3 regions of the Oceaniradius stylonematis genome follow, and region 2 is predicted to be linked to each of the others. Evidence: predicted binding sites of a transcription regulator. Region 2 holds the regulator's gene; each other region holds the start of a gene.

Region 1 (9,543 bases), 270 kb from region 2:
TGACGTGCCGGATTGGCCGTCACCATGGCGATCGCGTCCGGCAGGTCGATATGGTCGATCTCCTCGGCCAGAACGAACGGCGCGTAGACCAGCGAGAACGGCACATAGTCGGACGACAGCACGTCGAGAACGCCTTCGCGCGCCAGTTCGCGGGCGGCAATGTTGCCCGAGTGCGACTTGCCGCGCACAACATTGGGCGCGCCCATCAGAACGCCCATGCCCGCATCGTGGCTCGCCTTGGCCGCGGTCATCGATGTCGGGAACTCGGCGACGGTGACGTTGAACTGCTTGGCTTCCTCGACATGATCGAGCGTCGCATCGTCATGGCTGGCAATGGCAATGCCGCGTGCCGCGCAGATCGCGGCCAGCGCGTGCCGGTGCTTGTCCGAATAGATCGCCGACTGCATCTGCCGGCGTTCGACAAAGGCGCGGAACTCCTCGTCGGACAGGCCGCGCTTGGTCTTGTAGTAGAGCTCGTACTGGTCAAGCGTCTGGAACTGACGCTGGCCGGGCGCGTGATCCATCAGCGAGATCAAGCCGACGGCCTCATCGTCCTCGAATTCGGAAAAATGGTCCATCACGTCGGCGGCGGACACCTCGCAGCGCAAATGGATGCGGTGCTCGGCGCGCAACCGGCCCTCGCGCTGCGCCTCCTGGATGGCGCCTGACATGGCCCGCATCTCGCCTTTTTCGAAGCCGCCATCCTCGTCGGAACCCAGCCGCAGGCAATCGAACACGGTGGTGATGCCGGAAGCCGCGATCTGCGAATCATGGGCCTGAATGGCGGCGGTCAGCGGCCAGCGAACGCCGGGACGCGGCGCGAAATGCTGCTCGAGATGGTCGGTGTGCAGCTCGATCAGCCCGGGGACGACATAGTCGCCATCCATGTCCTCGCCATGGGCCACGGCGCCGGCATCGATGTCGGTGATCACGCCATCTTCGATGACGATCGTGCCGTGCAGGACCTGATCTTCAAGAACGAGGTTGGCGTTGGTCAGAACGGTTTGCGGCGTCATCGGATGCGTTTCTCTTTGTCGGGGAATCGGCGCATTGGCGCCGGCCTTCCTATGGTCCGTCTTTATGACGTTTGCGTGACCGTCTCAACGCAGACACGCGGCGATCAAGCCGTCAGCCCGCCTGGCGGCCGACCAGCCGTGCCCGCAAGGCGCCGGAGACGTTGTCGAAGATGAAGACGACGATCAGGATCAGGATGACCATGTAGAAGACGTTTTCCCAGTCCTGATTGGTGCGCATGGCTTCCCAGAGCTTGAGGCCGATGCCGCCGGCCCCGACAGCGCCGATGATCGTCGCAGACCGCGTGTTGGACTCCCAGAAATAGAGCGCCTGGCTGGCAAAGATGGGCAGCACCTGCGGCACCACGCCGAAACGCTGGACAGCCGCCGGGCCCGCGCCGACCGAGCGGACGCCTTCGCGCTGCTTGTCGTCGATGTTTTCGAGCGCTTCGGAATAGAGTTTGCCGAGTGTGCCCGTGTCGGTGAAAAAGATCGCCGAGATGCCGGCCAGCGGTCCCGGCCCGAAGGCACGGGTGAAGAACAGGGCCCAGATCAGCATGTCGACCGAGCGCAGGAAGTCGAAGAAGCGTTTGAGGATCTGGTTGACGAAACGGTTCGGCGTGATGTTGCGGGCGGCGGCAAAGGACAGCGGAAAGGCGATGAAGACCGCAAAGAGCGTGCCGACGAAGGCCATCACGATGGTCTGCAGCAGTTTGATCCAGACATCTCCGTGCTGCCATTCCGCATTGTAGACGATGTTCTGCCACATGATGCCGAAATTGGACCGCCCCTCCTCGATCGGCGGGCCGAACGCCTTGCCCATGACCTCGCCGAAGCCCAGGCCCCAATAGGGCGAGGCGGGATCGAAGACGAAATTCTCCCAGCCCAGGAAGCGGCGATTGACCTTGACCTCGCGGTGACGGATTTCTGCACGCCCGTAAAAGCCGAAGTCGATGAAGACCTTGGCGCCCGGCGCGCGCTGGCTTGCCCACTCTGGCAGCGGCCCCTGCGGCAGGACCTGCTCGTTCTCCCGGTCGATCAGAACGTCAAGCGTGCCATTGTAGCGGGTAACGATGACGCGGTCGGGGGTCACGTCGATGGTTCCGCGCTCATAGATGGTCACCAGAGCGCGCGCGACGCCCTGCCGCGTTTCCGTGACGACCGCCTCGTCCGCCGCCGGCGCCGCGCCGCCAAGGGCATTGTCTTCGGCCGTCAATGTCGCATCGGAGTTGGGCGACATGAAAGAGCCCGACGCCGGTGCGGCCGATGCCGAATTGTCCGTCGGGCGGTCGACGATGACTGTGACGGTTCCCTGTTCGGTCTCGATCCAGTCGGGATCGGGGTTCTCGCCGAGCGGCGAAAAGCGCGGGAAGGTCACCTCGATCTCGCCGTCGCGATATTCGATGTCCGGCCGCACCTCATAGGACACCCAGTCGGCCAGATAGGTGCCGGCAATGTTCCAGTTGCCGTTGGCAAAGACCTGGCCGATCGAGAAGAACCAGAAGGCGTAGATGCAGTAGGCGGTCACTGCGGCGACGGCCAGCGGCGCGGCGAAACGCTTGTGGAAGGGCCGCCGGAACACGTCGGGCTGGCGAGCCATGATCTCGTCGATCCGGGCGGTGGAAAGCGGTTGGGCGGACATGGTCATGGCATCATCTCCACTAGGCGCCGAACTGGAAGGCCTGGTCGCCGACGATCTTGCGGCGCAGCCAGGCCGAAAGCTGATCGACGGCGACGATGGTGACGAAAAGAAGGAGTATGATCGCCAGCGTCTTGGCCTCGTGGCCGCGGCTGATCGACAGGCGCAGCACTTCGCCAATGCCGCCCGCGCCCACCGCACCGATGATGGTGGAGGCGCGCACATTGATCTCAAGCCGCAGCAGCGTGTAGCTGAGAAAGTTCGGCATGATCTGCGGCACGATGCCGAACCAGACGCGTTCGGTCCAGTTGGCGCCGACCGCCCGCAGGCCCTCATCGGGTTTCATGTCGGCGTTTTCGACCACCTCGAAGAACATCTTGCCGAGCGCGCCGATCGTGTGGATCGACACGGCGATGATCGCCGGCACCGGGCCAAGCGAGAAGATGGCAAGGAAGAAGCCGGCGATGACGATCTCCGGGAAGGCGCGCAGGAACTCCATGAAGCGGCGCACGACAAAGCGCAGCCAGCGGGTCGTGGTCAGGTTGGTGGCGGCCAGAAAGCAGAGAAGGAAGCCGAAGATGAAGCCGATCAGGGTCGACAGGATGGCGATGTTGAGCGTCTCGACCATCTTGTGGATGTATTCGGGGACGTACCAGGTGCCCCAGAAATAGACGCGGCCATCGGGATAATCATATTTGAACGAGCCGTCATAATAGGGGCTCTCAAGATCGAACAGCGCCCGCCACACCTCCCAGCCGTCGCGCGGGATCATGCCGCCGGCAAAGTCGAAGAAGTGCGGCAGCCGGTCGAAGAACTTGCCTGCATTGGTCTGGTTGGCGAACCATAGCGACGCGAACAGCGCAACGAACAGGATGCCCAGGCTCAACGCCGTGTAGAGACGGCGCTGGCGGACGAGATCGCGCCAGTGGCGATCGACATCGTATTGCCCGTTTCGGACATACGCGTCGGGATCGTGCAAGTCTGTCGATGCCATGGGAAAAGGTCCGCCAGATGATGACGCGCCGCGCCCCTTTCGGAACGCGGCGCGGCATGGTGTCGATCAGGCTCAGGAGCCGATCTTGGACTTACGGGCGGCGACGATGGTCTCGTAGAACGAGTGGTCCACGTCGATGAAGCCGGCGAAATCGCCGCCCTGGACCGAGCGGAAGCAGTCCGGATGGTTTTCGGGCATGGCCTTGAAGAACTCGATGAACCTGGCGCGCACGTCCTGATCGAGCTGGTTGGAGACGACGATCGGGCCGTTCGGGATCAGCGGCGAGCGCCACACTTCGTTGACCTCGTCCATGTCCAGAAGGCCCTTGTCGACCATCTTGCGGATGTTGCCCGAGGTGTAGCCGTCGGCGAACTCGCCAACGCCCGACGACCAGGTCACCTGAACGTCGAAATTGCCCTTCAGCATTTCGAGAACGCCATTCTCATGGCCGCCGCCGAAGCCGGTTTCGGAGAAGTATTCGTCGATCGGCATGCCGAGCTGTGCCGGCAGGGCGACGGACGGAACGAGGAAGCCGGAGGTGGAGTCCGGGTCGGCAAAGCCGAGCCGCTTGCCCCGTGCGTCCTCGATCGACTCGATGCCCGAATCCTTGCGGGCCAGCATGATCGAATAATAGCCGGTGGCGCCATCCACCTGCTGGGTGGTCAGGACCGGGTCAACAGCTTCGGGGTCTTCGAGATAGACCTTGGCATAGGCCGAGGCGCCCAGTTCGGCATAGTCGAGCGTGCCGCCAAGCAGGCCCTGGACGACGCCGTCATAGTCGGCGGCGGGGAAAAGCTGAACTTCCTTGACGCCGATGGCTTCGGGCAGAAGGTCGATCAGGCACTGGTTGTTGCGCAGGCGGTCGGCTTCGTTTTCACCGCCCAGAATGCCGACGCGGAACACGTCCTGTGCATGGGCGCTGGTGGCAACGAGAGCGACGGCAGCGGTCGCGAGCAGGGTCTTCTTCAGCATGTTTGGTCTCCCGGAAGTGGCATGAAGATCGGGCATGGCCCGGTTGGCCGTGTTGAAACAAAAAACCGCCCGTCCGGCCCGGCGAGCGGCTAAACCTGTCAGGCGCCAACCAGCGCCGGTTCCTTGGTTTCCTTGGCGCGTGCGGGCCTTGCCGGCGCGAGGCTGGTCGAGGTGACGGCTTCGGAGAACGCATCCTCGAGCCCGTCCGCGCCATAGATCGAACGGGCGGCGGCCTCTGTCAGATCGTCCGGTCCGCCATCGAACACGACCTTGCCCGCCTGCATGCCGATGATGCGCTCGCAGAAGGTGCGGGCGGTGTCGAGCGTGTGCAGATTGGTGACGACGGTGATGCCGTCATTGCGGTTGATGTCGCGCAGCGACTGCATGACGATCTGAGCGTTGCGCGGATCGAGCGACGCGATCGGCTCGTCGGCGAGAATGACCTTGGGCTGCTGCATCAGGGCGCGGGCGATCGCGACCCGCTGCTGCTGGCCGCCCGACAGGGTTCCGGCGCGCTGCATCGCGGCGCGCTCGATGCCCAGCCGTTCGAGCGCCGCGATCGCCATGGCGCGTTCCTGATCGGAGAAGATGTTCAACAGGCTTGCCACCGACGAGCGGTGGTTGAGCCGCCCGAGCATCACATTGGTCAGAACGTCGAGGCGTGGCACCAGATTGAACTGCTGGAAGATCATGGCGCAGTCGCGCTGCCAGTTGCGCAGCTTCTGCCCGCGCAGCGCCGACACGTTCGTGCCGGAGAAGACGATCTTGCCCTCGGTCGTGTCGATCAGCCGGTTGATCATCCGCAGCAGCGTCGACTTGCCCGCGCCAGAGGCGCCGATAACGCCCACCATCTGCCCTTCGGGAATGCCGATCGTCACATTGTCGACGGCGACATTGGTCCCGAAACGACGGGTGACCTGGCTGACTTCGAGCATTCGCAAAGGACCTTTTCGCAACCGCACACGTTTCGCGGCCTATCGGCCCGATGTGAATGTCCAATGTCAGTTCGGTGTCAGTTGTGTAACAGTCCACAGCCCCGAACCAGGCTTGTCAGCCGCCATGTCTGGCGAGAAAGGCCTCGGCCTCAAGCGTCCGGAAATCGTCGAGTGCGCCGCGCAGATCGGCATGGCTCCAGTCCCACCAGGCCAGTTTCTCCATGCGTTCGGCGATGTTCGGGGTGAACCGGTCGCGGATCGGCCGGGCGGGCACACCGCCGACGATGGCGTAGGATGCAACGTCTTTGGTGACCACCGCGCCGGAGCCGACGACGGCGCCGTTGCCGACCGTGACGCCGGGCAAAATGATCGCGCCGTGGCCGATCCAGACATCGTGGCCGATCACGACCCGGTGGTCGCGGCGCCAGGCGAAGAACTCGGGTTCGTTGTCGGCGTCGTCGAAATAGTCGCCCGCCCGGTAGGTGAAATGGTGCTGGGTCGCCCGCCAGGTCGGATGGTTGGTGGCGTTGATGCGCACATGACTGGCGATGTTGGCGAACTTGCCGATGGTTGCGCACCAGGCCTCGGTCTGGCGGATCAGATAGGAATAGTCGCCGATCTCGCACTCGGTGACGACGCAACCCTCGTCGATCTCGGTGTAGCGGCCAAGCGTCGAGCCGGTGACGCGCGCTGTTGCATGGACCATCGGCTGTTCGGACAGTTTGGGCATTGGCTCAGGCGGCCTTTTGCGGGGCAAAGCCGGTGACGTCGATGATCCGGTCCGCCACCGCCTCGCGCAGGTCGGCGTCGTGGAAGATGCCGAGGAGAGCGACGCCGTCGGCCTTCTTCTCACCGATCATCGCAACGACGACGGCGCGGTTGGCGGCGTCGAGCGATGCAGTCGGCTCGTCCAGCAGGAGGATCGGATGGTCGGTGATGAAGCCGCGGGCGATGTTGACCCGCTGCTGCTCGCCGCCCGAGAAGGTGGCCGGCGGCAAGTCCCACAGCTTTTCGGGCAGATTGAGGCGGGCAAACAGGTCCGCGGCGCGGCGGCGCGCCGTATCGGGATCGGCGCCGCGCTGCACCAGCGGTTCGGCGGCGACATCGAGCGCGGAAACGCGCGGCACTGCGCGCAGGAACTGGCTGACATAGCCGATCGTGTCGCGCCGCACGGCCATCACCTGACGCGGCTCGGCCCGCGCGAGGTCGATCAGCGTGCCATTGTGGCGGATCAGGATCTGGCCGACATCGACGGCATAGTTGCCATAGAGCATCTTCAGGATGGACGACTTGCCGACGCCGGACGGCCCGCTCAGCACCGCGCACTGGCCGGTCTCGATCGAGAAATGCACCGCGTCGACCACCGGAATGCGGACGCCGCCGCGCAGATGCATGGTGAAGCTCTTGGAGACACCGGAAACGATCAGGGGAACGGCCATCGCATCATGCCTGCAGGATCGAGGAAACGAGAAGCTGGGTGTAGGGCGCGCGCGGATCGTCGAGCACGCGGTCGGTCAGGCCGGTCTCGATGACCCGGCCGTCCTTCATGACGACCATGCGGTGCGACAGGAGCCGCGCGACGGCCAGATCGTGGGTGACGACGACGACCGCCAGACCCAGATCGGTGACCAGCCCTCGCAACAGGTCGAGAAGGCGCGCCTGCACCGACACGTCGAGGCCGCCGGTCGGCTCGTCCATGAAGACAAGGCGCGGACCCGTGACCAGATTGCGCGCGATCTGAAGGCGCTGGCGCATGCCGCCCGAAAAGGCGCGCGGCTGGTCGTCGATCCGATCCTCGGCAATTTCGACGCGGCCGAGCCAGTCGCCGGCGGTGGCGCGGATGTCGCCATAATGCCGGGCACCGGTCGCCATCAGCCGCTCACCGACATTGGCGCCCGCCGACACGGTCATGCGCAGGCCGTCCGCGGGGTTCTGGTGGACAAAGCCCCAGTCGGTGCGCATCAGGAAACGCCGTTCCGCTTCGCCCATCCGGTAGAGATCGCGGATGTGGCCGTCGCGCATGCGGTAGGTCACCGTGCCCGTCGTCGGCATCAGCCTTGTCGAGATGCAGTTGAGCAGGGTCGTCTTGCCCGATCCGCTCTCGCCGACCACCGCCAGAACCTCGCCCGGCCAGATGTCGATGCTGACATCCTCGCAGCCGATGCGGCTGCCATAGAATTTCGACACGCCGCTGGCGGACAGAAGCGGTTTGTCTTCATCGAAGGCCGGCAAGCCCTTACCCTGCGCTTGTTGAAGGGGCGGGTTTGCGGTTTCACCTCGTCCATTGGCCGGCTCAGGGTAAGGTGAAACACTGTCGCTTTGTGTCATCATGTTGCCGCTCCTTCACTTGCCATCGAGCCTTTGTGGCCGGCGGCACGGCGCTTTTCGCAATGGTCGGTGTCCGAGCACGCGAACATGCGCCCGCCGCGATCGTCGAGAACCACCTCGTCGAGATAGACGCCTTCGGCGCCGCACAGGGCGCAGGGCTGGTCGAACCGGTTCACCTCAAACGGGAAATCCTCGAAATCGAGACTGACGACGCTTGTGTAAGGCGGCACCGCATAGATTCGCTTTTCGCGTCCGGCGCCAAAGAGCTGCAGCGCTTCGGACTGGTCCATCTTGGGATTGTCGAATTTGGGCGTCGGCGACGGGTCCATCACATAGCGGCCCTCGATCTTGACCGGATAGGCATAGGTGGTCGCGATGTGGCCGTTGCGCGCGATGTCCTCATAGAGCTTGACGTGCATGAGCCCGTAATCCTCGAGCGCGTGCATCTTGCGCGTTTCGGTCTCGCGCGGTTCCAGAAAGCGCAAGGGCTCGGGGATCGGCACCTGATAGACGAGGATTTGTCCTTCGACGAGCTTCTCCTCGGGAATGCGGTGGCGCGTCTGGATGATGGTCGCGTCGGCGGTGCTGGTCGTGGTGTTGACCTCGGCGACCTTGGCGAAAAAGGCACGGATCGAGACCGCGTTTGTCGTGTCGTCGGCGCCCTGGTCGATAACCTTGAGCGTGTCGTCAGGGCCGATGATCGAGGCGGTGACCTGCACGCCGCCCGTGCCCCAGCCATAGGGCATCGGCATCTCGCGCGAGGCGAACGGCACCTGATAGCCGGGAATGGCGATCGCCTTGAGGATCGCCCGGCGGATCATCCGCTTGGTCTGTTCGTCCAGATAGGCGAAATTGTAGGTGGCGAGTTCGGCGGGTTGGGTGGTCATTCGGCGGCCCTTCTTCCCTTCGCGTAGCGCGCCAGACGTTCGGCCAGCGTACCCGTATGAAGCTCGAACATGTGGTCGTCCTCGTCGTAGAAGTAGATTGAGCGGCCTTCGCCGGGAACGCGGGGGCGCGGCGGCTTCATGTCGAGGCCCAGTCGGCGGACGCGCTCCACGCAGGCATCGAAATCGGCCTCGTCAATCTTGAAGGCCACATGGTCGTAGCTGCGCTCGCACCGGCGCTCGCCCTCCATGATCGCGATCCAGACGCCTCCGGCCAGAAAGAACTTCTCGCGCGACAGCGAGAACGTTTCCTCGCCGCTTGCGTAGACCTCTTCGGCGCCCAGCACCTCGACGAGGATGCGCGTCATCCGTTCGAGATCGGAGACGATGAAGGTCACATGAGACAGCCCCTCGATCATTCGGCTGCCTCCGCTGCGGTTTCGCCCGCATCGCGCCGGCTCTCATGTTCGACGCGCATGGTGCGGACCAGCTCCAGTTCGGCCTGGAAGTCGACATAATGCGGCAGTTTGAGATGCTCGACGAAGCCCGAGGCCTGGACGTTGTCGCAGTGGGAGATGACGAACTCCTCGTCCTGGGCCGGCGCGACGATGTCCTCGCCCAGTTCGCGCGCCCGCATGGCGCGGTCGCACAGGGCCATGGCCATCGCCTTGCGCTCGGACTGGCCGAAGACGAGGCCGTAGCCGCGCGTGAACTGCGGCGGCGCCTTGGACGAGCCCTTGAACTGGTTGATCATCTGGCATTCGGTGAGCTGGACGCG
Region 2 (9,543 bases):
GCACCGAGTTCATCGACATCGCCAATGCCTCGCGCGCCATTCGCGACAGCGAAGTGGCGAGCTGCGCCGAAGCCGGCGTGACCGAGATCCAGGAAATCCGCATCGGCTATGACGGCATCGTCTTCGCTTCGGACATCAACGGCCCGGACTTCGCGCTCGAGCCGATCCACATGTACCAGGCGCTGGCCGCCCAGATCGTCGTCGACGGCGAACTGGTCGACAACCCCAATGAGACCTGGGCCGACGTGAACCCCGACTTCCCGGACTGGGAAATCGCCGCCTACATTCCGGGCGAAAAGCACGGCACCCGCGAAGTCTTCGAGGAAAAGGTTCTTCTGGTTGGCTGTGAGGCCGCTGGCGACCTGCAGGCCCGTATGGATGCCGGCATGGACGAGGACACCGCCGAGGAGAACTGCTACGCGGTTCGCAAGGACGGCAAGTCGGTCGACATTGACGGCGACTACACCGAGACGCTGGCCCGCATCGATGCCAACAAGGAAGGCATGGGCGTGTTCGGTCTGGCGTTCTACGAGAACAACACCGACAAGCTGAAGGTCGCCACCATGTCGGGTGTCACCCCGACGACCGAGAGCATCGCCGCCGGTGAATATCCGGTGTCGCGCCCGCTGTTCTTCTACGTCAAGAAGGCGCACCTCGGCGTCATCCCCGGCCTGAAGGAATATGTCGAGTTCTTCATCTCCGACGCGATGACCGGCCCCGACAGCCCGCTGGCCGAATACGGCCTGGTTGCCGCCCCGGACGAGGAGCGCGAAGCCACCCGCGCCAGCTTCGCCGCCGGCGAAACCCTTTAAGCCGCGACCGGCTTTGCCATCGAGGGGCGCGGCCGGCTTCGGCCGCGCTCCGTTCGCATGATCCGGCCGATTGGCGGTCGCCGTGCGCCTTGTCGATCCAGAAGAGCCGTTTTGCGTCCCCGCAGGTGACGGAAAAGCGGAAGCCGACCCCGGGGGAAAGGCACAATGAGCGCCACAACCATCATTGCCATCGTGCTGGTGATCGGTGCGGTCGGCTATCTGGCCGGCGCGGCGCGTGCCCGCATGGTCGTCGGCGGCGAGACCGCAAAACTCCATTCACGCCCCGGCTATTACGGCTCTTTCATTCTGATCTGGGCGACGCTACCGGCGCTGCTGCTTCTGGTTGCCTGGTCGAGCTTCGCACCCGTCCTGATCGACAACCAGGTCCGCGACACCATTCCCGAGAGCGTCCGCGCCGAGCAAAGCGCGACCCAGCAAGACCTGTCGATCAACATCGTCGAAGCGATTGCCGAAGGCTTGAGGCTTCTCGATGAGCGTGAACTGCAGCAGGCGACCGCCGGCTTCGTGCTGCTCCGACCGCTGCTTGCCGACAAGGGCGTGGCGCTGGCCGGCAATGGCGAAGACTGGATGATCGCGTCGGCGCAACAGCTCAATGCGCTGCGCGACACCAACATCATCTGGAAATCGATCGCCGTGATCGGCCTTTCGATTGTCGGCTTCACCGCCGGCCTTTTGCAGATCCGCGCCCAGTTGCGGGCCCGCAACCGCGTCGAGGGCGTCATTCACGCCGGTCTGGTCCTGGCGTCCACGGTCGCCATCCTGACGACGGTGGGCATCGTCTTGTCCATGATCTCGGAAACCGGCCGCTTCTTCTCGTCGGTTCCCCCGCAGGAATTCTTCTTCGGAACGGTTTGGGATCCGCGCTTTGCCAATGCCGAGGACCCCGATGCGGCCGGCCAGTTCGGTCTGATCCCGCTGCTCGCCGGGACGCTTTACATCGCCTTCGTCGCCATGCTGGTTGCCGTGCCGATCGGGCTGTTCGCTGCCATCTACATGGCCGAATATGCCAGTTCCCGGTTCCGGTCGATCGCCAAGCCGCTGCTCGAAGTGCTGGCCGGCATCCCGACCATTGTCTACGGCTTTTTCGCGCTTGTGACGGTCGGGCCGTTCCTGCGCGACCTGTCCGGGCAGATCGCCGGCATCGCCACCGGCGAGGTCAGCAGTTTCATCAGCGCGACCTCGGTGCTCACCGCGGGTCTTGTGATGGGCATCATGCTGGTGCCTTTCGTCTCCTCCCTGTCCGACGACATCATCAGCGCCGTGCCGCGATCGATGCGCGATGGCTCGCTGGGTCTTGGCGCGACGCGCTCGGAGACGGTCAAGCGGGTGATCCTCCCCGCCGCGCTGCCCGGCGTCGTCGGCGCGCTTTTGATGACCGCCTCGCGCGCCATCGGCGAGACCATGATCGTCGTCATGGCCGCAGGCGTTGCCGCGCGCCTGTCGATCAACCCGTTCGAGCCGATGACCACCGTGACCGTCAAGATCGTCAGCCAGCTGACGGGCGACCTTGAATTCACCTCGCCGCAAACGCTGGTCGCCTTCGCGCTGGGGCTTACGCTCTTTTTCATCACGCTCGCGCTGAACGTCTATGCGCTCTACATCGTGCGCAAATACCGGGAGCAGTACGAATGACCGATGCCTCGCTGACGCCGGCAACGACCGCCACCGGCACGCGCAGCCACACGCGTGACATCGGGCTGAAGGCACGCTACGCCGCCGAGCGCCGGTTCCGCGCCTATGGTCTGGCGGCGGTTGCGCTGGGCCTGTTCTTCCTGTTCCTGCTGCTCGGCTCGGTGATCGCCCAGGGCTACACCGCCTTCTGGCAAACCTCGATCCAGCTCGATATCGAATTCGATGAAGAGGTGATCGACCCTGATGGAAACCGCGACAGCGACCGGATGGTGCTGCTGACGGCCAACTATCCGCTCCTCGCCCAGCGCGCGCTTCACGAAAAGCTCGGCGTCGATCCCGACGACCGCGCTGCGCGGCGCGATGCCAATTCGCTCCTTTCCCAGGGCGTGCGCACGCAATTGCGCGACATGGTCGTCTCCGACCCGTCGATCATCGGCACGACGCGCACGGTCTGGGTGCTGGCCCATGGCGACATCGACAGCGCCGCCAAGGGCCAGTTCGACCTGACGGTCGAGGAGTCGCGGCGCCGCGTAAACGACCGGCAGCTCGGCTACATGCAGACGCTGGAAGAGGCCGGCGTCATGGAAGGCCGGTTCAATACGGGCCTGTTCACGTTCGGCGCGTCCAGCCGCCCCGAGACCGCCGGCATGGGCGTCGCCATCATCGGCTCTTTCTACATGATGGCGATCGTCCTCGTGCTGGCGCTGCCGATCGGTGTCGCCGCCTCGATCTATCTGGAAGAATTCGCCCCCAAGAACCGCCTGACCGACGTCATCGAGGTCAACATCAACAATCTCGCCGCCGTGCCCTCGATTGTCTACGGCCTGCTCGGTCTTGCCGTCTTTATCAACTTTGCGGGTCTGCCCCGCTCGGCCGCCGTCGTCGGCGGGCTGGTACTGACGCTGATGACGCTGCCGACGATCATCATCGCCACCCGCGCGGCGCTCAAGGCCGTCCCGCCCTCGATCCGCGCCGCCGCGCTCGGCGTTGGCGCCTCGAAAATGCAGATGGTGTTCCACCACGTCCTGCCGCTTGCCGCGCCCGGCATCCTGACCGGCACGATCATCGGACTGGCCACGGCGCTCGGGGAAACCGCGCCGCTGCTTCTGATCGGCATGGTCGCCTTCGTCGCCGACTATCCGGCGACGCCTTTCGACCCCTCGACGGCTCTGCCGGTTCAGATTTATATGTGGTCGGGACAGGCCGAGCGCGCATTCGTCGAACGCACGTCGGGCGCGATCATCATCCTTCTTCTTTTCCTCGCGGTCATGAACATCACCGCGATCATCCTGCGCCGCAGGTTCGAACGGCGGTGGTAGTGAACATGAGGACCACGGACATGAAAGTCGATACCCAGCAGGGCTTCGCCGACGGCACGGCGACAGCGGTGGCCGGTTCCAACGAGTTTCCCGTCAAGATGGACGGCAAGAACGTCAACGTCTTCTACGGCGAAAAGCAGGCCATCTTCGATGTCAATCTGGAGATCCGCGAGCGCCAGGTGACCGCCCTGATCGGCCCGTCCGGCTGCGGCAAGTCCACCTATCTGCGCTGTCTGAACCGCATGAACGACACGATCGAGAGCTGCCGCGTTACCGGCCTGATCACCATGGATGGCGAGGACATCTACGATCCCTCCATCGATGTGGTCGAACTGCGCGCCCGCGTCGGCATGGTGTTCCAGAAGCCCAACCCGTTCCCCAAGTCGATCTTCGAGAACGTCTCCTACGGACCGCGCATCCATGGTCTGGCCAGGTCCAAGGCGGACCTTGAGGCGCTCGTCGAGCAGAGCCTGCGCGGCGCCGGCCTTTGGGATGAGGTCAAGGACAGGCTGCAGGAGCCCGGCACCGGCCTGTCCGGCGGCCAGCAGCAGCGCCTGTGCATTGCCCGCGCCATTGCGGTCTCGCCCGAGGTCATCCTGATGGACGAGCCCTGCTCGGCGCTCGATCCGATCGCCACGGCCATCGTCGAGGAACTGATCGACGAACTGCGCCAGAACTACACGATCGCGATCGTCACCCATTCCATGCAGCAGGCCGCGCGCGTGTCGCAGCGCACGGCGATGTTCCATCTGGGCGAGCTGGTGGAAGTGGACGACACCGAGACGATGTTCACCAACCCGTCCGAAAAGCGCACCCAGGACTATATCACCGGCCGCTTCGGCTGATCGCCACGACCCGCCTTCCGAACAGAAACGGAACCAAGAACATGTCCCAGCACACGGTCACCGCGTTCGAAGAAGACATGAGCTTCCTGGCTCACAAGATTGCCGAGATGGGCGGTCACGCCGAGCGCATGATGGAACAGTCGGTGCGCGCGCTGGTCGAAAACGACCTGCAGCTGGCGCGCCGGGTGGTCACCGACGATCTGGTGCTGGACGAAGCGCTGCGGCTGATCGACGACAAGTCGGTGCTGGTGATCGCCCAGCGCCAGCCCGTGGCGAGCGATCTGCGCGAGGTCTTCGCCGCCATCCGCATCTCCACTGACCTCGAACGGATCGGCGATCTGGCCAAGAACATCGCCAAGCGCGTCGAGGCGATCAATGAAGGCAAGCATGGCGTGCGCCTGGTGCGTGGCATCGAGCATCTGTGCGAGCTCACGCTGGCGCAGCTCAAGGAAGTGCTTGACGCCTACGGCACGCTGTCGACCGACAAGCTGTCCATGATCCGCGACCGCGACGACGAGATCGACGCGATGTACACATCGCTGTTTCGCGAACTTCTCACCTATATGATGGAAGACCCGCGCAACATCACCACCTGCACCCATCTCCTGTTCTGCGCCAAGAACATCGAGCGCATCGGCGACCACGCCACCAACATCGCCGAGGCCGTCTATTACATGGTCGAGGGCGACCGGATGCCGCCGTACCGGCCCAAGGACGACAAGAGCCACAAGATCAGCGTCGAGGCCGGAGAGGGGCAGTAGGCCAACACGCTGCACGACTGACGGAAGACGACGGACATGGGTGCGACACCAAGGATCATGGTCGCTGAAGACGAGGAAGCCCTGAGCGTCCTTCTTCGCTACAATCTGGAATCGGAAGGCTACACGGTCGAAACCGTGCTGCGCGGCGACGAGGCGGAGATCGCGCTGCGTGAGACGCCGCCCGATCTGCTCATTCTCGACTGGATGCTGCCGGGCCTCAGCGGTATCGAACTGTGCCGCCGCCTGCGTGCCAGAACCCAGACGCAGCGCCTGCCGATCATCATGCTGACCGCGCGCGGCGAGGAATCCGAGCGCATTCGCGGCCTGTCGACCGGCGCCGATGACTATGTGGTCAAGCCTTTCTCGACCCCCGAACTGATGGCCCGGGTCAAGGCGATGCTGCGCCGTGCCCGGCCCGAGATCATGGCATCGCTGCTCAAGGTCGGCGACATCGAGCTCGATCGCGAGACCCATCGGGTCTACCGCAACGGGCGCGAGATCAAGCTCGGGCCGACCGAGTTCCGGCTTCTGGAATTCTTCCTTCAGGCTCCGGGCCGCGTCTTTTCGCGCGGTCAGCTTCTCGACGGGGTCTGGGGCGAGAACATCTATGTCGACGACCGGACCGTCGACGTGCATATCGGCCGCCTGCGCAAGTCGATCAATTTCGGCCGCCTGCGCGATCCGATCCGCACCGTGCGCGGCGCCGGCTACGCGCTCGAAGGCTCCTGAGCCGCGCAGACACGTTCAAGCGCGACAACGCCCGACACAGAAGACCGCGGCACCGGGCCGCGGCCAATTTGTTACGCCATGTTTTTGGGGAGAAGCCTTGGAACCGTTCTAGCGGGCGCGCTTACGGTCGTTCTGCTGGAAGGCCAGCTTGCCGTGATATTTGCAATAAGGCGAACCGTCGTCGGTCCCGTGGCCGCAAAAGTAGAACTCGTCCGTCAGCGGGTCGCCATAGGGCCATTTGCAGGTGTTTTCGTTCAGTTCGGTCAGCATCAGCCGCTTGGCGATCGGCACGACGACATCCTCGATCGGGCGCGTGTCGGGTACGACCAGGGCTTGCGGGTCGGCATCCTGCTTGAGCGCGGTTGCCGCCATGCCTTGCCTGACGCCGCCACGCTGCATGGCCGAACCATAGGCATTGGTTCGCGCGCCGCCGCCGCCGCCGTTGCCGAGATTGGTGCGTGGTGCCGACGGCCGCTTGATCTTCGGCGCCGCGCTCTTGGTGCTTTTGGCGCGGCCCGAAAGCTTGAGCCGGTGCACCTTGCCGATCACAGCGTTGCGGCTCACGCCGCCGAGCTTGGCCGCGATCTGGCTGGCGCTCAGCCCGTCGGCCCAAAGCTTCTTCAGCATTTCAACGCGTTCGTCGGTCCAGCTCACGATCATCTCCGTTTCGACAGGCAGAATCCGGACCCGTTGCTCGGCCTTGAGGACAAGGGCCGGCGACGATACGCAAAACCGGGGAACGTCATTCTGCTTGGGCGTTTGCTCCGGCTGACAAGCTACAATATCGGTTGACTCCTGTTCAAGAGTCGGCTCGTCGCATGGGAATCGTTTTGTGCTTTTTCCCCAACTTGGCCCGACGGCGAGTATGCCGGGTCCGCCGCGCGAAGGCGGCACGATTGACGAAACCCGCCGGCGGCTCTAAGGAGATAACGGCCGCTCGCAAGGGCGGTTTTTGTGTTTTCAGCCCGGCGCCGACCGCTCCGGGCAAGCCGCCGGACGCCGTTCGATGACCAGCCAATCGGCCCTGTTCGACACTTATGCCCGTGCGTCGCTCACTGTCGAGCGCGGCGAAGGCTGCTGGCTGCATGACACGGACGGCCGCACCTTTCTCGATTTCGGCAGCGGCATCGCGGTCAACGGGCTCGGCCATGCCCATCCGCATCTGATTTCCGCGCTCACCGAGCAGGCCGGCAAGCTTTGGCACACATCCAACCTCTACCGCATTCCCGATCAGGAGCGGCTGGCCGAACGCCTGTGCGCGGCAACATTTGCCGATCGCGTCTTCTTCACCAATTCGGGTGTCGAAGCGGTCGAATGCGCGATCAAGACGGCGCGCCGTTACTTTTATGCGAAAGGCGAGCCCGATCGGGTCGGCATCATCACCTTCCAGGGTGCCTTCCACGGCCGTACGCTGGCGACCATCGCCGCCGGCGGCCAGGCCAAATATCTCGAAGGCTTCGGTCCCAAGGCCCCCGGTTTCGACCAGGTCCCCTTCGGCGACATGGATGCGCTGGAGGCGGCGATCACCGGCGAGACCGCCGCGGTCCTGATCGAGCCGGTGCAGGGCGAGGGCGGCCTCCGGCCGGTGCCCGACGAAACGCTCCGCGCAATGCGCGACTTGTGCGACGCGCACGGCCTGTTGCTGATCTTCGACGAGATCCAGTGCGGCATGGGCCGCACCGGACGGCTCTTCGCCCATGAGCATGCCGGCATCGCGCCCGACATCATGGCCACCGCCAAGGCGCTCGGCGGCGGCTTCCCGGTCGGCGCGTGCCTTGCCACCGAGGAGGCCGCCAGCGGCATGGTTCCGGGCGTCCATGGCACCACCTATGGCGGCAATCCGCTGGCCATGGCGGTCGGCAATGCCGTGCTTGACGTGATGCTCGAAGACGGCTTTCTCGAGGCGGTCGAGCAAAAGGCCCTGCGCCTGAAGCAGGGTCTCGTCTCGCTGGTCGACCGTTTCCCGGACATCTTCGGCGAGGTGCGCGGCAAGGGGCTGATGACCGGCCTCAAATGCGTCGTGCCGAACACCGATGTCGTCCGCGCGCTTTTCGACGGTCACATGCTCGTTGTGCCGGCCGGCGACAATGTGATCCGCATCCTGCCGCCGCTGATCGTCTCCGACGAGGAAATCAGCGAAGGGCTTGCCCGTCTCGAGGCCGCCGCTCGCGCCCTTTCGACCCACGCCGGCGCCTGAAGCGCCCGATCCCTGTCCAGTTACGGGTTTTATTCATGAGTGCTCGCCATTTTCTCGATCTGTCCGCCGTGACCGCGGCCGATCTGCGCACCATCATCGACTCCGCCCTGGCCGGCAAGGCCGCGCACAAGGCCGGCACCGCCGCGCGCCCGCTCGAAGGCAAGGCACTGGCCATGATCTTCGAAAAGCCGTCGACGCGAACGCGCGTCTCTTTCGATGTCGGCATGCGTCAACTTGGCGGCGAGACGATCATGCTGACCGGCGGCGAAATGCAGCTCGGCCGCGACGAGACGATCGCCGACACCGCGCGCGTCCTGTCGCGCTATGTCGACATCATCATGATCCGCACCCATGAGCATGACCGGCTCGCCGAACTGGCCGACGCCGCCACCGTCCCGGTCATCAACGGGCTGACCGACGCAACCCATCCCTGCCAGATCATGGCCGATGTGATGACCTTCGAAGAGCATCGCGGTCCGGTCGCCGGCAGGAAGATCGCCTGGTCGGGTGACGGCAACAATGTGCTGCATTCGATGATCGAGGCCAGCGCCCGCTTCGCCTTCGAGCTGGCCGTCGCCGTGCCCAGTGGCAATGAGCCCGATCGTGCCTATATGGACTGGGCGCGCGGGCAAGGGGCGAAGGTCTCCGTGACCCATGACCCCGAAACCGCGGTGCAAGACGCCGACGCCGTCGTCACCGATACCTGGGTCTCCATGGGCCAGGAGGAACGTGCCCGCGGCCACAATGTGTTCATGCCCTATCAGGTTAACCAGGCGCTCATGGCCCATGCCAAGCCGGACGCCCTGTTCATGCATTGCCTGCCCGCCCATCGGGGCGAGGAGGTCACCGACGCGGTCATCGACGGTCCGCAATCGGTGGTGCTGGACGAGGCCGAAAACCGGATGCATGTCCAGAAGGCCATTATCGCATGGTGTCTGGGCGAGAGCCTCGCCTGACCGGGCGCAAAGCGGAAAGACACGAAGATGACCGACATCCGATCGACGCCGGCGGGATCGATACCGCCGGTGAACTCTGCTCCCGTGGGCCTTGATGCCGTCGTTCCATTCCAGATCGACGCGCTGGACGCGCGCGGCCGCGCCGTGCTGCTGGGCGATGCGCTCGACGGTATCCTTGCCCGCCATGACTATCCCGAACCGGTCGCCCGCCTTCTGGGCGAGATGACGGTGCTGACGGTGCTTCTGGGCACCTCGCTCAAGTTCGAGGGCA
Region 3 (9,543 bases), 550 kb from region 2:
ACCGGGAGAAATCGATACCCTTCAGCCGTGCGATCCTGTGCGCCCATCCGATGAACAGGCCGAGCGCGCCGAACCGGTAGAAACCCTGTTCGAACATCTCGATCCGGCGCCCGACAATACCCTTGCGGCCGTTCCAGTGATCGACGGTCGCCACATCGAGATGCGGCGCGAGATAATCGTCGAACAGCGCTGCATTGCCCGCCACGTCGGCACGGCCAAACAATTGAAAGAACGCTGCATGGTCGGGCAGAAGCCTTGGCGCCGCATATTTCAGCCGATTGAGCGCGACGTGGGCCGGCGACAGGTCGACCGCTTCGACCGAAGCCGGGTTGGCCGTCAGATAGCTCATCACATTGCAGCCGCCCGATGCAATCGCGACGATCGCATCGTCCGGTCCGATCTCGAGCGCATCCATGTCGACGACCGGGTCTTCCCAGATTTGCGGGTAGACGAGCCCGGTGAAGGTCTGAGCGAAAGCACGCTCCAGAACACCCGTTACGGAAAACGCGCTGTTCTGTTGCACGGCGCCGCCAAGCTGCGTGCGGACCGTCGGCGTGGCGGAAGGCGAACCCATGGTCATGGCCCTGTCAGTGTTCGGATGAGAGTCGTTTTAGAGGAAATGCCGCATCTGCCAAGGATCAGGCGGCTTTCGTCTTGGCGCCGGCGGCCTTTCTGCTTTTCTTGGCGGCGCCCAGATCGACGACCCGCCCCTTGTGCCGCGAGCGGCTGATGGCGGCCCAGTCGATCAGCACCATCTCGCCCTGATCGGTCTCGGCGATCGCCGTGCAGCTTTCCACCCAGTCGCCCGTATTGATGTAGCGAATGCCATTGTCGTGCTTGATCGTTGCGTGGTGGATATGGCCGCAGATAACGCCTTGAACGCCGGCGCGCCGGGCCTCCCCTGAAAGCGTCTCCTCGAATGCGCCGATGAAGTTGACGGCCTGCTTGACCTTCAGCTTGAGCCATTTGGACAGCGACCAGTACTGGCCGCCCCAAAGCCGCTTGAGCCAGTTCATCCAGCCATTGAGCCACAGCGCGAGCGTGTAGGCCCCGTCGCCAACATGAGCGAGCCATTTGGCATGCACGACAACCATGTCGAACTGGTCGCCATGGATGACCAGATAGCGCGTTCCGTCCGCAGCTTCATAGACGTCCCGGTCGCGCACTTCGATTCCGCCGAAATGAGAGCCCAGATAGGAGCGCATGACCTCGTCATGATTTCCGGGAATGTAGATGATCTCGGTGCCCTTGCGCGCCTTGCGCAGCAGCTTCTGCACGGCATCATTGTGCGATTGCGGCCAGTACCAGCCCTTCTTGAGGCGCCAGCCGTCGAAAATGTCGCCGACCAGATAGATGCGGTCCGCATCGTGTTCGCGCAGAAAGTCGATCAGCATTTCTGCCTGGCAACCACGCGTTCCCAGATGAATGTCGGACAAGAACAGTGTCCGGAACCGTCGAGGCTCGTTCATGGTCGGTACCACCGGTTTCAGATGCCTCGCAGAATCAGACTCGTATGTCACTGGTGTGACGCCGCTTCGCAATGACCTTTCGTCATATGGCGCAAGTCGCATTGCGGCGCATCACAAAAAGGCGTGAGATGAGGCGATATTGCCAGTTGATCTTTCCGCTTTTGAACAGGATACGCAAATGATTGAACAGGACACGATTGCCGGCGACGCCAGCCTGGACGCCGGCCGGCCCGCCACCATTGCCGAAATGCGCAACGATCCCCAGGCGATCGCGCATGCATTCGAAAGCGGCGAATACCCCTATCGCACCAAGATGCGGCGCTCGGCCTACGAGAAGCACAAGGCCGAACTGCAGGTGGAACTGCTCAAGGTCCAGGAATGGGTCAAGGACACCGGCCAGAAGGTCGTGATCCTGTTCGAGGGCCGCGATGCGGCCGGCAAGGGCGGCACGATCAAGCGCTTCATGGAGCATCTGAACCCGCGCGGCGCGCGCGTGGTGGCATTGGAAAAACCGTCCGAACGCGAAAGCACGCAATGGTATTTCCAGCGCTATGTCGAACATTTGCCTGCGGGTGGCGAGATCGTCCTGTTCGACCGGTCCTGGTACAATCGCGCCGGTGTCGAGCGCGTCATGGGCTTCTGCTCGCCCAACGACTATCTCGAATTCATGCGGCAGACGCCGGACTTCGAGCGCATGCTGGTGCGCTCGGGCATTCGCCTGTTCAAGTTCTGGTTTTCGGTCACGCGCGAAGAACAGCTGCGCCGCTTCCAGTCGCGCGGCAAGGACCCGCTCAAGCAGTGGAAACTGTCGCCGATCGACAAGGCTTCGCTGGACAAGTGGGATGACTACACCGAAGCCAAGGAAGCGATGTTCTTCTACACCGACACGGCCGACGCGCCGTGGACGGTGGTCAAGTCGAACGACAAGAAGCGGGCGCGCGTCAACACGATGCAGCATTTCCTGTCGAGCCTGCCTTATCCCAAGAAGGACCGCCGGATCGTGCGCGGTCCCGATCCGCTGATCGTCGGCCATTCGGCGCAGGTGATCGGCCGTTCGGAGCACATATTGGGCGCGACGATGCACCCCGACATGAAAAAGAGCGCCTGACGCGCCATCTCGATGTCCGGTCGGGCCCGACGACGTCGCCCATTGAACACCCGATAGTCTCCGGTGCTCTTTGCTCCGGTTGCCGGTGGCGACCGGCGTGCGTGTCGCCCTGCAAGGGCGATGCGCCGTCTGTCACGGAACATTTCACCTTGAAATAAAAGATCGTATCAGAATGGGATTCTACTTGTGATTCAATAAGACTCGTTGAGTCTAGATATGATTTGATGATTCACGTTCAAAATGATAAAGTAATGATTGTATATTGCTAAGTATTGGAGAAAGTCATGCCGACCATTACAGATGTGCAAAAGCTTGCCACAGAACTTCACAACAAGAAGGCGATCAATCTGGACATGCCGATCCGCGACTTGTTGGAGCCGCAAGGCATCGGGGTGATCGATCCGTCGGGTCCGCTCCAGGACAACGTCATTGCCTGGTCGGAATATGTCCTGGTGACTTCGGGCAAGACGAAACTGATCGCGCGCGACGCGATCGATACGCCGGTCAATCGCTGATCGACGGCGCGACGGCGATGTCCACCATTGCGACCGGGGCGGGCAAAGCGCCTGCGCGTCCCGGCGCGACAGCAACGGCGCGCATGGCAGCCGGCTCCGCACCGCACGAGATGGTCGGCGCGGTGCTTGCCGCCACGGTTGCGCCACTCCGCCTTGTCGCGGCGCGGCCCGACCTTCTGCCGGACGATGATGGGTCGCAGCAGATCATCCATCCGCTCGACAAGATCGCCGCCGAGACGGTTCTGCTGCTCTATGTGGTCGACCGGTACATGCCGCAGCTTGCAAAGGGCGCTGCATTCGCCGATCTGGTCGCCGAGGCCGCAAAGATCGTGCGGTCGGAACGTCATCTGTTCATGTTGCGCGCCAATCCGCGCCTGTGCACATCCTTCGGGATCGGACACGTCCTGCTCACGCGCATGGGCCATCTCGACACGCGGTTCGATGCCGTGTTCGCGCTTTCCGTTTCCGATCCGAGTTTCGTGCCCGCCAACAAGCTGCCATTCCGGCTGATGGACGATCACTGGCTGATCGCCCTGCACCACCGTGCGCGGCCGGCCAAAACGCCCATGAAGACCTGTCTGGCCGCCGGGCTCGCCACCTCGGCGATCAGCCCGCTCTACATGAACGTCGCCGACCGCTACGCCTTCACGCATGAGATCATGTATGCGACCGACTTCGGCGCCCAAGCGCTTGCCGGCGAGATTTGTCGTGACCGGCTTCTGGAGCGCATCGAAATCGCGCTCTACGATTGCCTTTGGGAATTCGATCTGGACCTGATGGCGGAGTTTGTCGCCTGCGCGGCCATGATCACCGACACGCCGGGCAATACCGTTCGCTTCTGCCGGCATCTGCTGGTCGAGGTCTTCGGCCGAACGGGCTTCCTTCCCTCGCGCAGCTATGACGTGGAGCGCCTGTCCAACCTGCTCAACAGCGACCGGCGGGCCGCCGAGCACTTCTTTCATTCCTACCATACGACCCATGTCTACGCGATGATGCTGTGCCTGACGCGGCACTGGCGAACCGCTGCCGACAGCGCCGAACCCGCGCCGGGTGTGGTCGATACCGCCTTCTTCGATCTCTCGCCCGGCGACCAGCCGGCCCAATGGATCGGCTTTCTCGATGACTTTGCGTGCCCGAACGCCGACAAGTTGCGCATCGCCAACGGCGTGCAGCTCAGTCGGCTGGCCCGCGGGCGCCGCTTTGAACGGCTGTTTGCGGAGATCGGCCGGATCGTCGGCGAGGGCGCGCCGGTGTCGATGATGCTCGTCGACGAATGCGCACAGGCCATCGGGCGCATTGCCGAAGGCGACCGGGTGCTCGAACGGTCGGGCGCCGCGACGGCTTGCTGAGCGACACGGCGATTAGGCGATACCGCGCATCCGCTTGCCTTCGGGGTCGAAGGGCGGTTGGACCGCTATGACCGCCGGGCGGCGCACGCCCAGCACCTCGATCTCGAACATGCCTTCGTCGCCATGCCCGGCGAGCGCGGCGGGCACATAGCCCTGCGCCATCGACTTTTCGACACCGTGGGCATAACCGCCCGAGGTCACCCAGCCGACAACGCGCCATTCGCCGTCGGTGATCGTTCCCATGCCGGGCGGGTCGAGTTCGGTGCCGTCATCGGTAAATCGGCGCGGGCCAACCTTTTCGGGCGCGCCGACGGTGCCGTAATCGGTGTTGCCCACCTTTGCCCAGACCGGCTCGTCATGCATCACGTCGGCGGTGTCGGCATCGATCATGAACGAGACACGGCGCAGTTTGGGCCCGTCGGCCTTTTCCTTGGCTGCCGCCTCGCGGCCGATGAAGTCGTTCTTGGACAATTTGACGAACCGGTCCATCGACCCTTCGAACGGCCCGTAAATGGGGCGAAGCTCGTGACCCCATGTCGGGAAGTTCTTTTCGAGCCGCATCGACAAAAGCGCACGCATGCCGAAATCCCTGATGCCGAATTCGGCGCCGGCCTCCTTGATGTCGCGATAGAGCTTGCGCGTATAGGCCGGCTCGCACCAGATCTCGTAGCCCAGATCGCCGGTATAGGAGATGCGGCTGACGATGCAGGGTGAGCCCTGAACGTCCATCTGCCGGCTGTCCATGAAGCGGAAGGCTTCGTTGGAGACATCCTGATCGGTCAGCTTTTCCAGCACCTTGCGGCTGTTCGGGCCGGCAATCGACAGCCCGTTCAAGTTCATGCCGAACCGCTTGACCGCGACGGAACCGTCGTCGGGAAGATGTCGTTCGAACCAGCGCATGTGGTAGATCTGCGCGGCCGAAGAGCCCCAGATCATGAAACGGTTTTCGCCAAGCTTCGCTATGGTGAAGTCGCCGATCAGCTTGCCGAATTCGTTGAGCATCGGCGTCAGTACCATGCGGCCGAGCTTCGGCATGGTGTTGGTCATCAGGTGAGACAGCCAGGCCTCCGCTCCATCGCCGGTGACTTCGTACTTGGCGAAGTTGGAGATTTCCGTGATCCCGACATTCTCACGCACGTTTTTCACCTCCGCGGCGACATGCGCGAAATCGTTGGACCGGTGGAAGCTGACCACGTCATGCGCTTCCTCGACCGAGGGCGCATACCACAGCGGCGTTTCAAGCGCCCAGCTGTCGCCCATCACCGCGTGGTTCTCGTTCACCTGAATGTCGTGGATGGGCGTCGTCTGGTGGGGCCGCGCGGCGGGCAGTTCCTCGTTCGGATAGCGGATGCGGAAGCGCCGCGAATAGTTTTCGCGCACTTTCGCGTTCGTGTAGCGCAGCGTCGCCCATTCGCCGTAGCGCGCCACATCCATGCCCCACACATCGGCACCCGGATCGCCTTCCACCATCCAGTTGGCGAGCGTCAGCCCGACGCCGCCACCTTGAGAAAACCCGGCCATCACGGCGCAGGCCGACCAGAAATTGGTGAGCCCGCGCACCGGGCCGACCAGCGGGTTGCCGTCGGGCGCAAAGGTGAAGGGGCCGTTGATGATCTGCTTGATGCCGGCATTTTCGAACGGCGGGAAATGCTTGAACCCGATCTCGAGCGACGGTGCCAGCCGGTCGAGGTCGGGTTGCAGCAGTTCGTGGCCGAAATCCCATGGCGTGTTGACCGGCGACCACGGCACGCAGGCCTGCTCATAGGTGCCCAGCAGCATCCCCTTGCGTTCCTGGCGGGTGTAGATCTCGCCCCGGAAATCGACGGCATGGATCAGTTCACGCCCGAACTCCTCGTTGAACGCGATCACCTCGGGCATGTCCTCGGTCAGAAGGTACATGTGCTCCATGGCCAGAAGCGGCAGTTCGAGACCCACCATCCGGCCCACTTCGCGCGCCCAGAGCCCGCCCGCATTGACCACATGTTCGGCGCGGACCGTGCCTTGCTCGGTGACCACGTTCCATGTGCCGTCGGCATCCTGCGTCAGTTCCTTGACCGGGTTGCGCAGCACGATCTCGGCCCCAAGCGTCCGCGCCGCCTTGGCATAGGCGTGCGTCGTGCCGGACGGGTCGAGATGGCCCTCGACCGGATCCCACAGCGCGCCGACGAACTGGCTTTCGTCCATCAGCGGGAACATGGCTTTCGCTTCGGACGGCGTGATCAGTTCGGTCTGCATGCCCAGATGCCGGCCCTTGGCGTGCAGCGTGCGCAGGAAATCCATCCGCTCGGGGCTTTCGGCGAGCATCACACCGCCGGTCAGATGCAGCCCGCAGGACTGGCCGGAGACCTTTTCGAGTTCGTCATAAAGCCCGACCGTATAGGCCTGCAGCTTGGCGACGTTCGGATCGCCATTGAGCGTGTGGAACCCGCCGGCCGCATGCCAGGACGAGCCCGACGTCAGCTCGGAGCGCTCGATCAGCATGATGTCGGTCCAGCCGGCCTTGGCCAGATGATAGAGCACCGAGCAGCCGACGACCCCGCCCCCGATGACGACGACACGCGTGGATGTTTTCATTTTGCTCCCCTCGATGCATTGGCCGACGTCTATTCAGAAATCCGTCGGCGCGCCGCCTTCCTGCTTGCGCCGGGCGACGAAATCTTCCAGCTCCTCGCGGATCGCCTGGTCCATCGGCGGCGGTTCGAACTCCGCCAGGATGCTCTTCCAGACCTTGTTGGCCCGCTCGGCCGTCTGGACAGACCCGCGGTCGCGCCAGTTCTCGAAATTGCTCCAGTCCGACAGGAAGGGCGCATAAAACGCGCTCTCATACCTGTCCTGTGTGTGCTGGATGCCGAAGAAATGCCCGCCCTGGCCGACCTCGGCGATGGCGTCGAGCGCGATCTCGTCGGCATCCCACCGCACCGGTTTCATATAGGCGATGAGCTGCTGCAACTGTTCGCAATCCATGATGAACTTCTCATAGGATGCACACAGCCCGCCTTCGAGCCATCCGGCGGCATGGTAGACGACGTTCACGCCCGACGTGATCGCGGCGAACAGCGAGTTCGAGCTTTCCCAGGTGGCCTGATTGTCGGGCGCATTGGAAACGCACGTATTCGAGGCGCGCAGCGGCAGGCCGTAATGGCGCGCCATCTGGCCGGTCATCTGCGTCGTGCGCATGTAGTCAGGCGTGCCGAACGCCGGCGCGCCGGTCTTCATGTCGACGTTCGAGGAGAACGTGCCGATGGCGACAGGACAGCCAGGATTGATCGTTTGCACCAGCGCCACCGCGCACAGCGACTCGGCCATCGATTGGGCAACCGTGCCGGCCAGCGTGATCGGGCTCATCGCACCGGCCAGCGTGAACGGCGTGATGATCGTCGGCTGGCCGCGCCGGGCCAGCCGCATCAAACCGTCGATCATCGGCCAGTCATGCTTGAGCGGCGAGGTCGAGTTGATGTTGGTGTACATGCGCGGCCTGGCGTCGAATTCATCGTGCGACAGCTGGCCGGCGATCCGCACCATCTCGATGACATCCTCGACCCGCTCGGTGCCCAGCGAATAGGCGTGCACGACCTTGTCGGTCAGCGTGAGCTTGTCATAGAGGCAGTCCAGATGCCGGATGGACGGGTGCAGATCCATCGGTTCGACCGGATAGCCGCCGGCGAAATGGATGCAGTTGAAATACTGCGTCAGCTTGAGGAAGTCCCGATAGGCCGAACGGTCGCCGATCCGCCGCCCGCGATCGAGGTCGGAGCAATTCGGCGGCGACGACACGTTGCCGAACACGATGTGCTTGCCGCCGATCTCGATTACCCGGTCGGGATTGCGCGGCGTGATCGTGAACTGGCTCGGCGCGAGCGCGACCTTCTCCATGATGTAGTCGCGGCCGAAGCGGACACGGGCGCTCTCGGGCGTCTCATTGTCGATCAGGCATCCTTCCTTGCGGAAGATCTCGACGGCTTCGATGTTCAGGAACTCGACGCCGACCTCTTCGAGAATGCGCATCGTGCCGTCATGGATCGCCTCTACGCCTTCCGCCGGAAGCGGCTCGGTCGGCCGATCCGTGTTGATCGGGATCTCCCAGGGCATTTGGGCAATCGCCGCGCCGCCCCGCCGCATATTGGCCGCGCGTCCACCGCGCTTGCTGCGTTTGGGCGGCGTTGGTACGGCGTCGCTGATCAATGGGTCCATGGGGTTCTCCCGTCCGCACACTGTCGCCGTTGCCCGGCGCGCCGACGATCAATTCTTCGACCTCCAGCGCTTGCATAGCGACATCGCGCCGGGCGACGATCACGACGCGTGGTTGACGCTCTGGGGAAAGTCGTCTTGTTTCCGGCTCGTTAGGCTGGGCGCGTTGGAGGAGAACCGGCATCATGAATCAGATGCAGCCCGTGCCCCGGCGCCGCAAGTCGCATCTGCCCAAGGGCCGACAGCTGGACGATGCCGCGCTGGATGAAGTGCGCTCTGCGCTGGGCGAAGCGCCGCGCCGCCGCGATCTTCTGATCGAGCATTTGCATGCCATCCAGGACATGTTCGGCTGCCTTGAAGCGCGCCATCTGCGTGCGCTCGCAGAAGAAATGCGTCTCAGCCAGGCGGAGGTCTACGAGGTCGCGTCCTTCTACGATCATTTCGACGTGGTCAGGGAAGGCGAGGACAAACCCGCACCATTGACGATCCGTGTCTGCGATTCGATTTCATGCATGCTGGCGGGCAGCGAGAGATTGATCGCACAGCTTGAAGGCGATGCCGACCCGGCGACGATTCGCGTTGTGCGCGCGCCCTGCATGGGGCGTTGCGCCACCGCACCCGCCGCCCGCATCGGCGATCGCGAGGTCGATCATGCCAACGCAGCGCAAATGCTGCGCATGGCCGAGACCGGCGAATTCGATGTCGCCATGCCCGGCTACATCCCTCTGCACGCCTATCTCGAATTTGGCGGCTATCAGGTCTTGGACCGGGTACGTGGCGGTGACCTCGATCCCGAAACTCTGATCGAAACGCTGTCCGATGCGAGCCTGAAAGGGCTGGGCGGCGCCGGCTTTCCCGCCGGCAAGAAGTGGGGTTTCGTGCGCTCCTATCCCGGCCCGCGCCTGATGACGATC

Evidence for each region. Region 2 encodes PhoB, which activates phosphate uptake and scavenging genes when phosphate is short. Its sites were predicted from a motif close to TGTCATNNANCTGTCAT; they were not measured.
Region 1: phnC (phosphonate ABC transporter ATP-binding protein) is a predicted target of PhoB. The motif match lies at 5,617-5,633, and genes of this name have one in related genera.
Region 3: ACOQOU_RS13715 (UDP-2,3-diacylglucosamine diphosphatase) is a predicted target of PhoB. The motif match lies at 1,514-1,530, and genes of this name have one in related genera.

The regions. Positions count from the first base shown of each region.
Region 1 is NZ_OZ244994.1:2,492,561-2,502,103, reverse strand. Features, by position in the region: gene ACOQOU_RS12305 (alpha-D-ribose 1-methylphosphonate 5-triphosphate diphosphatase) at 1-1,016, opposite strand, end outside; gene phnE (phosphonate ABC transporter, permease protein PhnE) at 1,129-2,661, opposite strand; gene phnE (phosphonate ABC transporter, permease protein PhnE) at 2,675-3,646, opposite strand; gene phnD (phosphonate ABC transporter substrate-binding protein) at 3,719-4,618, opposite strand; gene phnC (phosphonate ABC transporter ATP-binding protein) at 4,717-5,553, opposite strand; gene ACOQOU_RS12280 (DapH/DapD/GlmU-related protein) at 5,669-6,283, opposite strand; gene phnL (phosphonate C-P lyase system protein PhnL) at 6,288-6,992, opposite strand; gene phnK (phosphonate C-P lyase system protein PhnK) at 6,997-7,785, opposite strand; gene ACOQOU_RS12265 (alpha-D-ribose 1-methylphosphonate 5-phosphate C-P-lyase PhnJ) at 7,881-8,768, opposite strand; gene fosX (FosX/FosE/FosI family fosfomycin resistance hydrolase) at 8,765-9,184, opposite strand; gene ACOQOU_RS12255 (carbon-phosphorus lyase complex subunit PhnI) at 9,181-9,543, opposite strand, start outside.
Region 2 is NZ_OZ244994.1:2,226,935-2,236,477, forward strand. Features, by position in the region: gene ACOQOU_RS10995 (substrate-binding domain-containing protein) at 1-812, shown strand, start outside; gene pstC (phosphate ABC transporter permease subunit PstC) at 978-2,465, shown strand; gene pstA (phosphate ABC transporter permease PstA) at 2,462-3,784, shown strand; gene pstB (phosphate ABC transporter ATP-binding protein PstB) at 3,883-4,629, shown strand; gene phoU (phosphate signaling complex protein PhoU) at 4,671-5,390, shown strand; gene phoB (phosphate regulon transcriptional regulator PhoB) at 5,427-6,119, shown strand; gene ACOQOU_RS11025 (GcrA family cell cycle regulator) at 6,228-6,773, opposite strand; gene ACOQOU_RS11030 (aspartate aminotransferase family protein) at 7,126-8,316, shown strand; gene argF (ornithine carbamoyltransferase) at 8,352-9,272, shown strand; gene ACOQOU_RS11040 (Hsp33 family molecular chaperone) at 9,300-9,543, shown strand, end outside.
Region 3 is NZ_OZ244994.1:2,780,888-2,790,430, forward strand. Features, by position in the region: gene ACOQOU_RS13710 (DUF3419 family protein) at 1-580, opposite strand, end outside; gene ACOQOU_RS13715 (UDP-2,3-diacylglucosamine diphosphatase) at 639-1,469, opposite strand; gene ppk2 (polyphosphate kinase 2) at 1,648-2,577, shown strand; gene ACOQOU_RS13725 (hypothetical protein) at 2,862-3,092, shown strand; gene ACOQOU_RS13730 (DUF6895 family protein) at 3,176-4,441, shown strand; gene ACOQOU_RS13735 (GcvT family protein) at 4,454-7,015, opposite strand; gene ACOQOU_RS13740 (trimethylamine methyltransferase family protein) at 7,049-8,632, opposite strand; gene ACOQOU_RS13745 (NADH-ubiquinone oxidoreductase-F iron-sulfur binding region domain-containing protein) at 8,815-9,543, shown strand, end outside.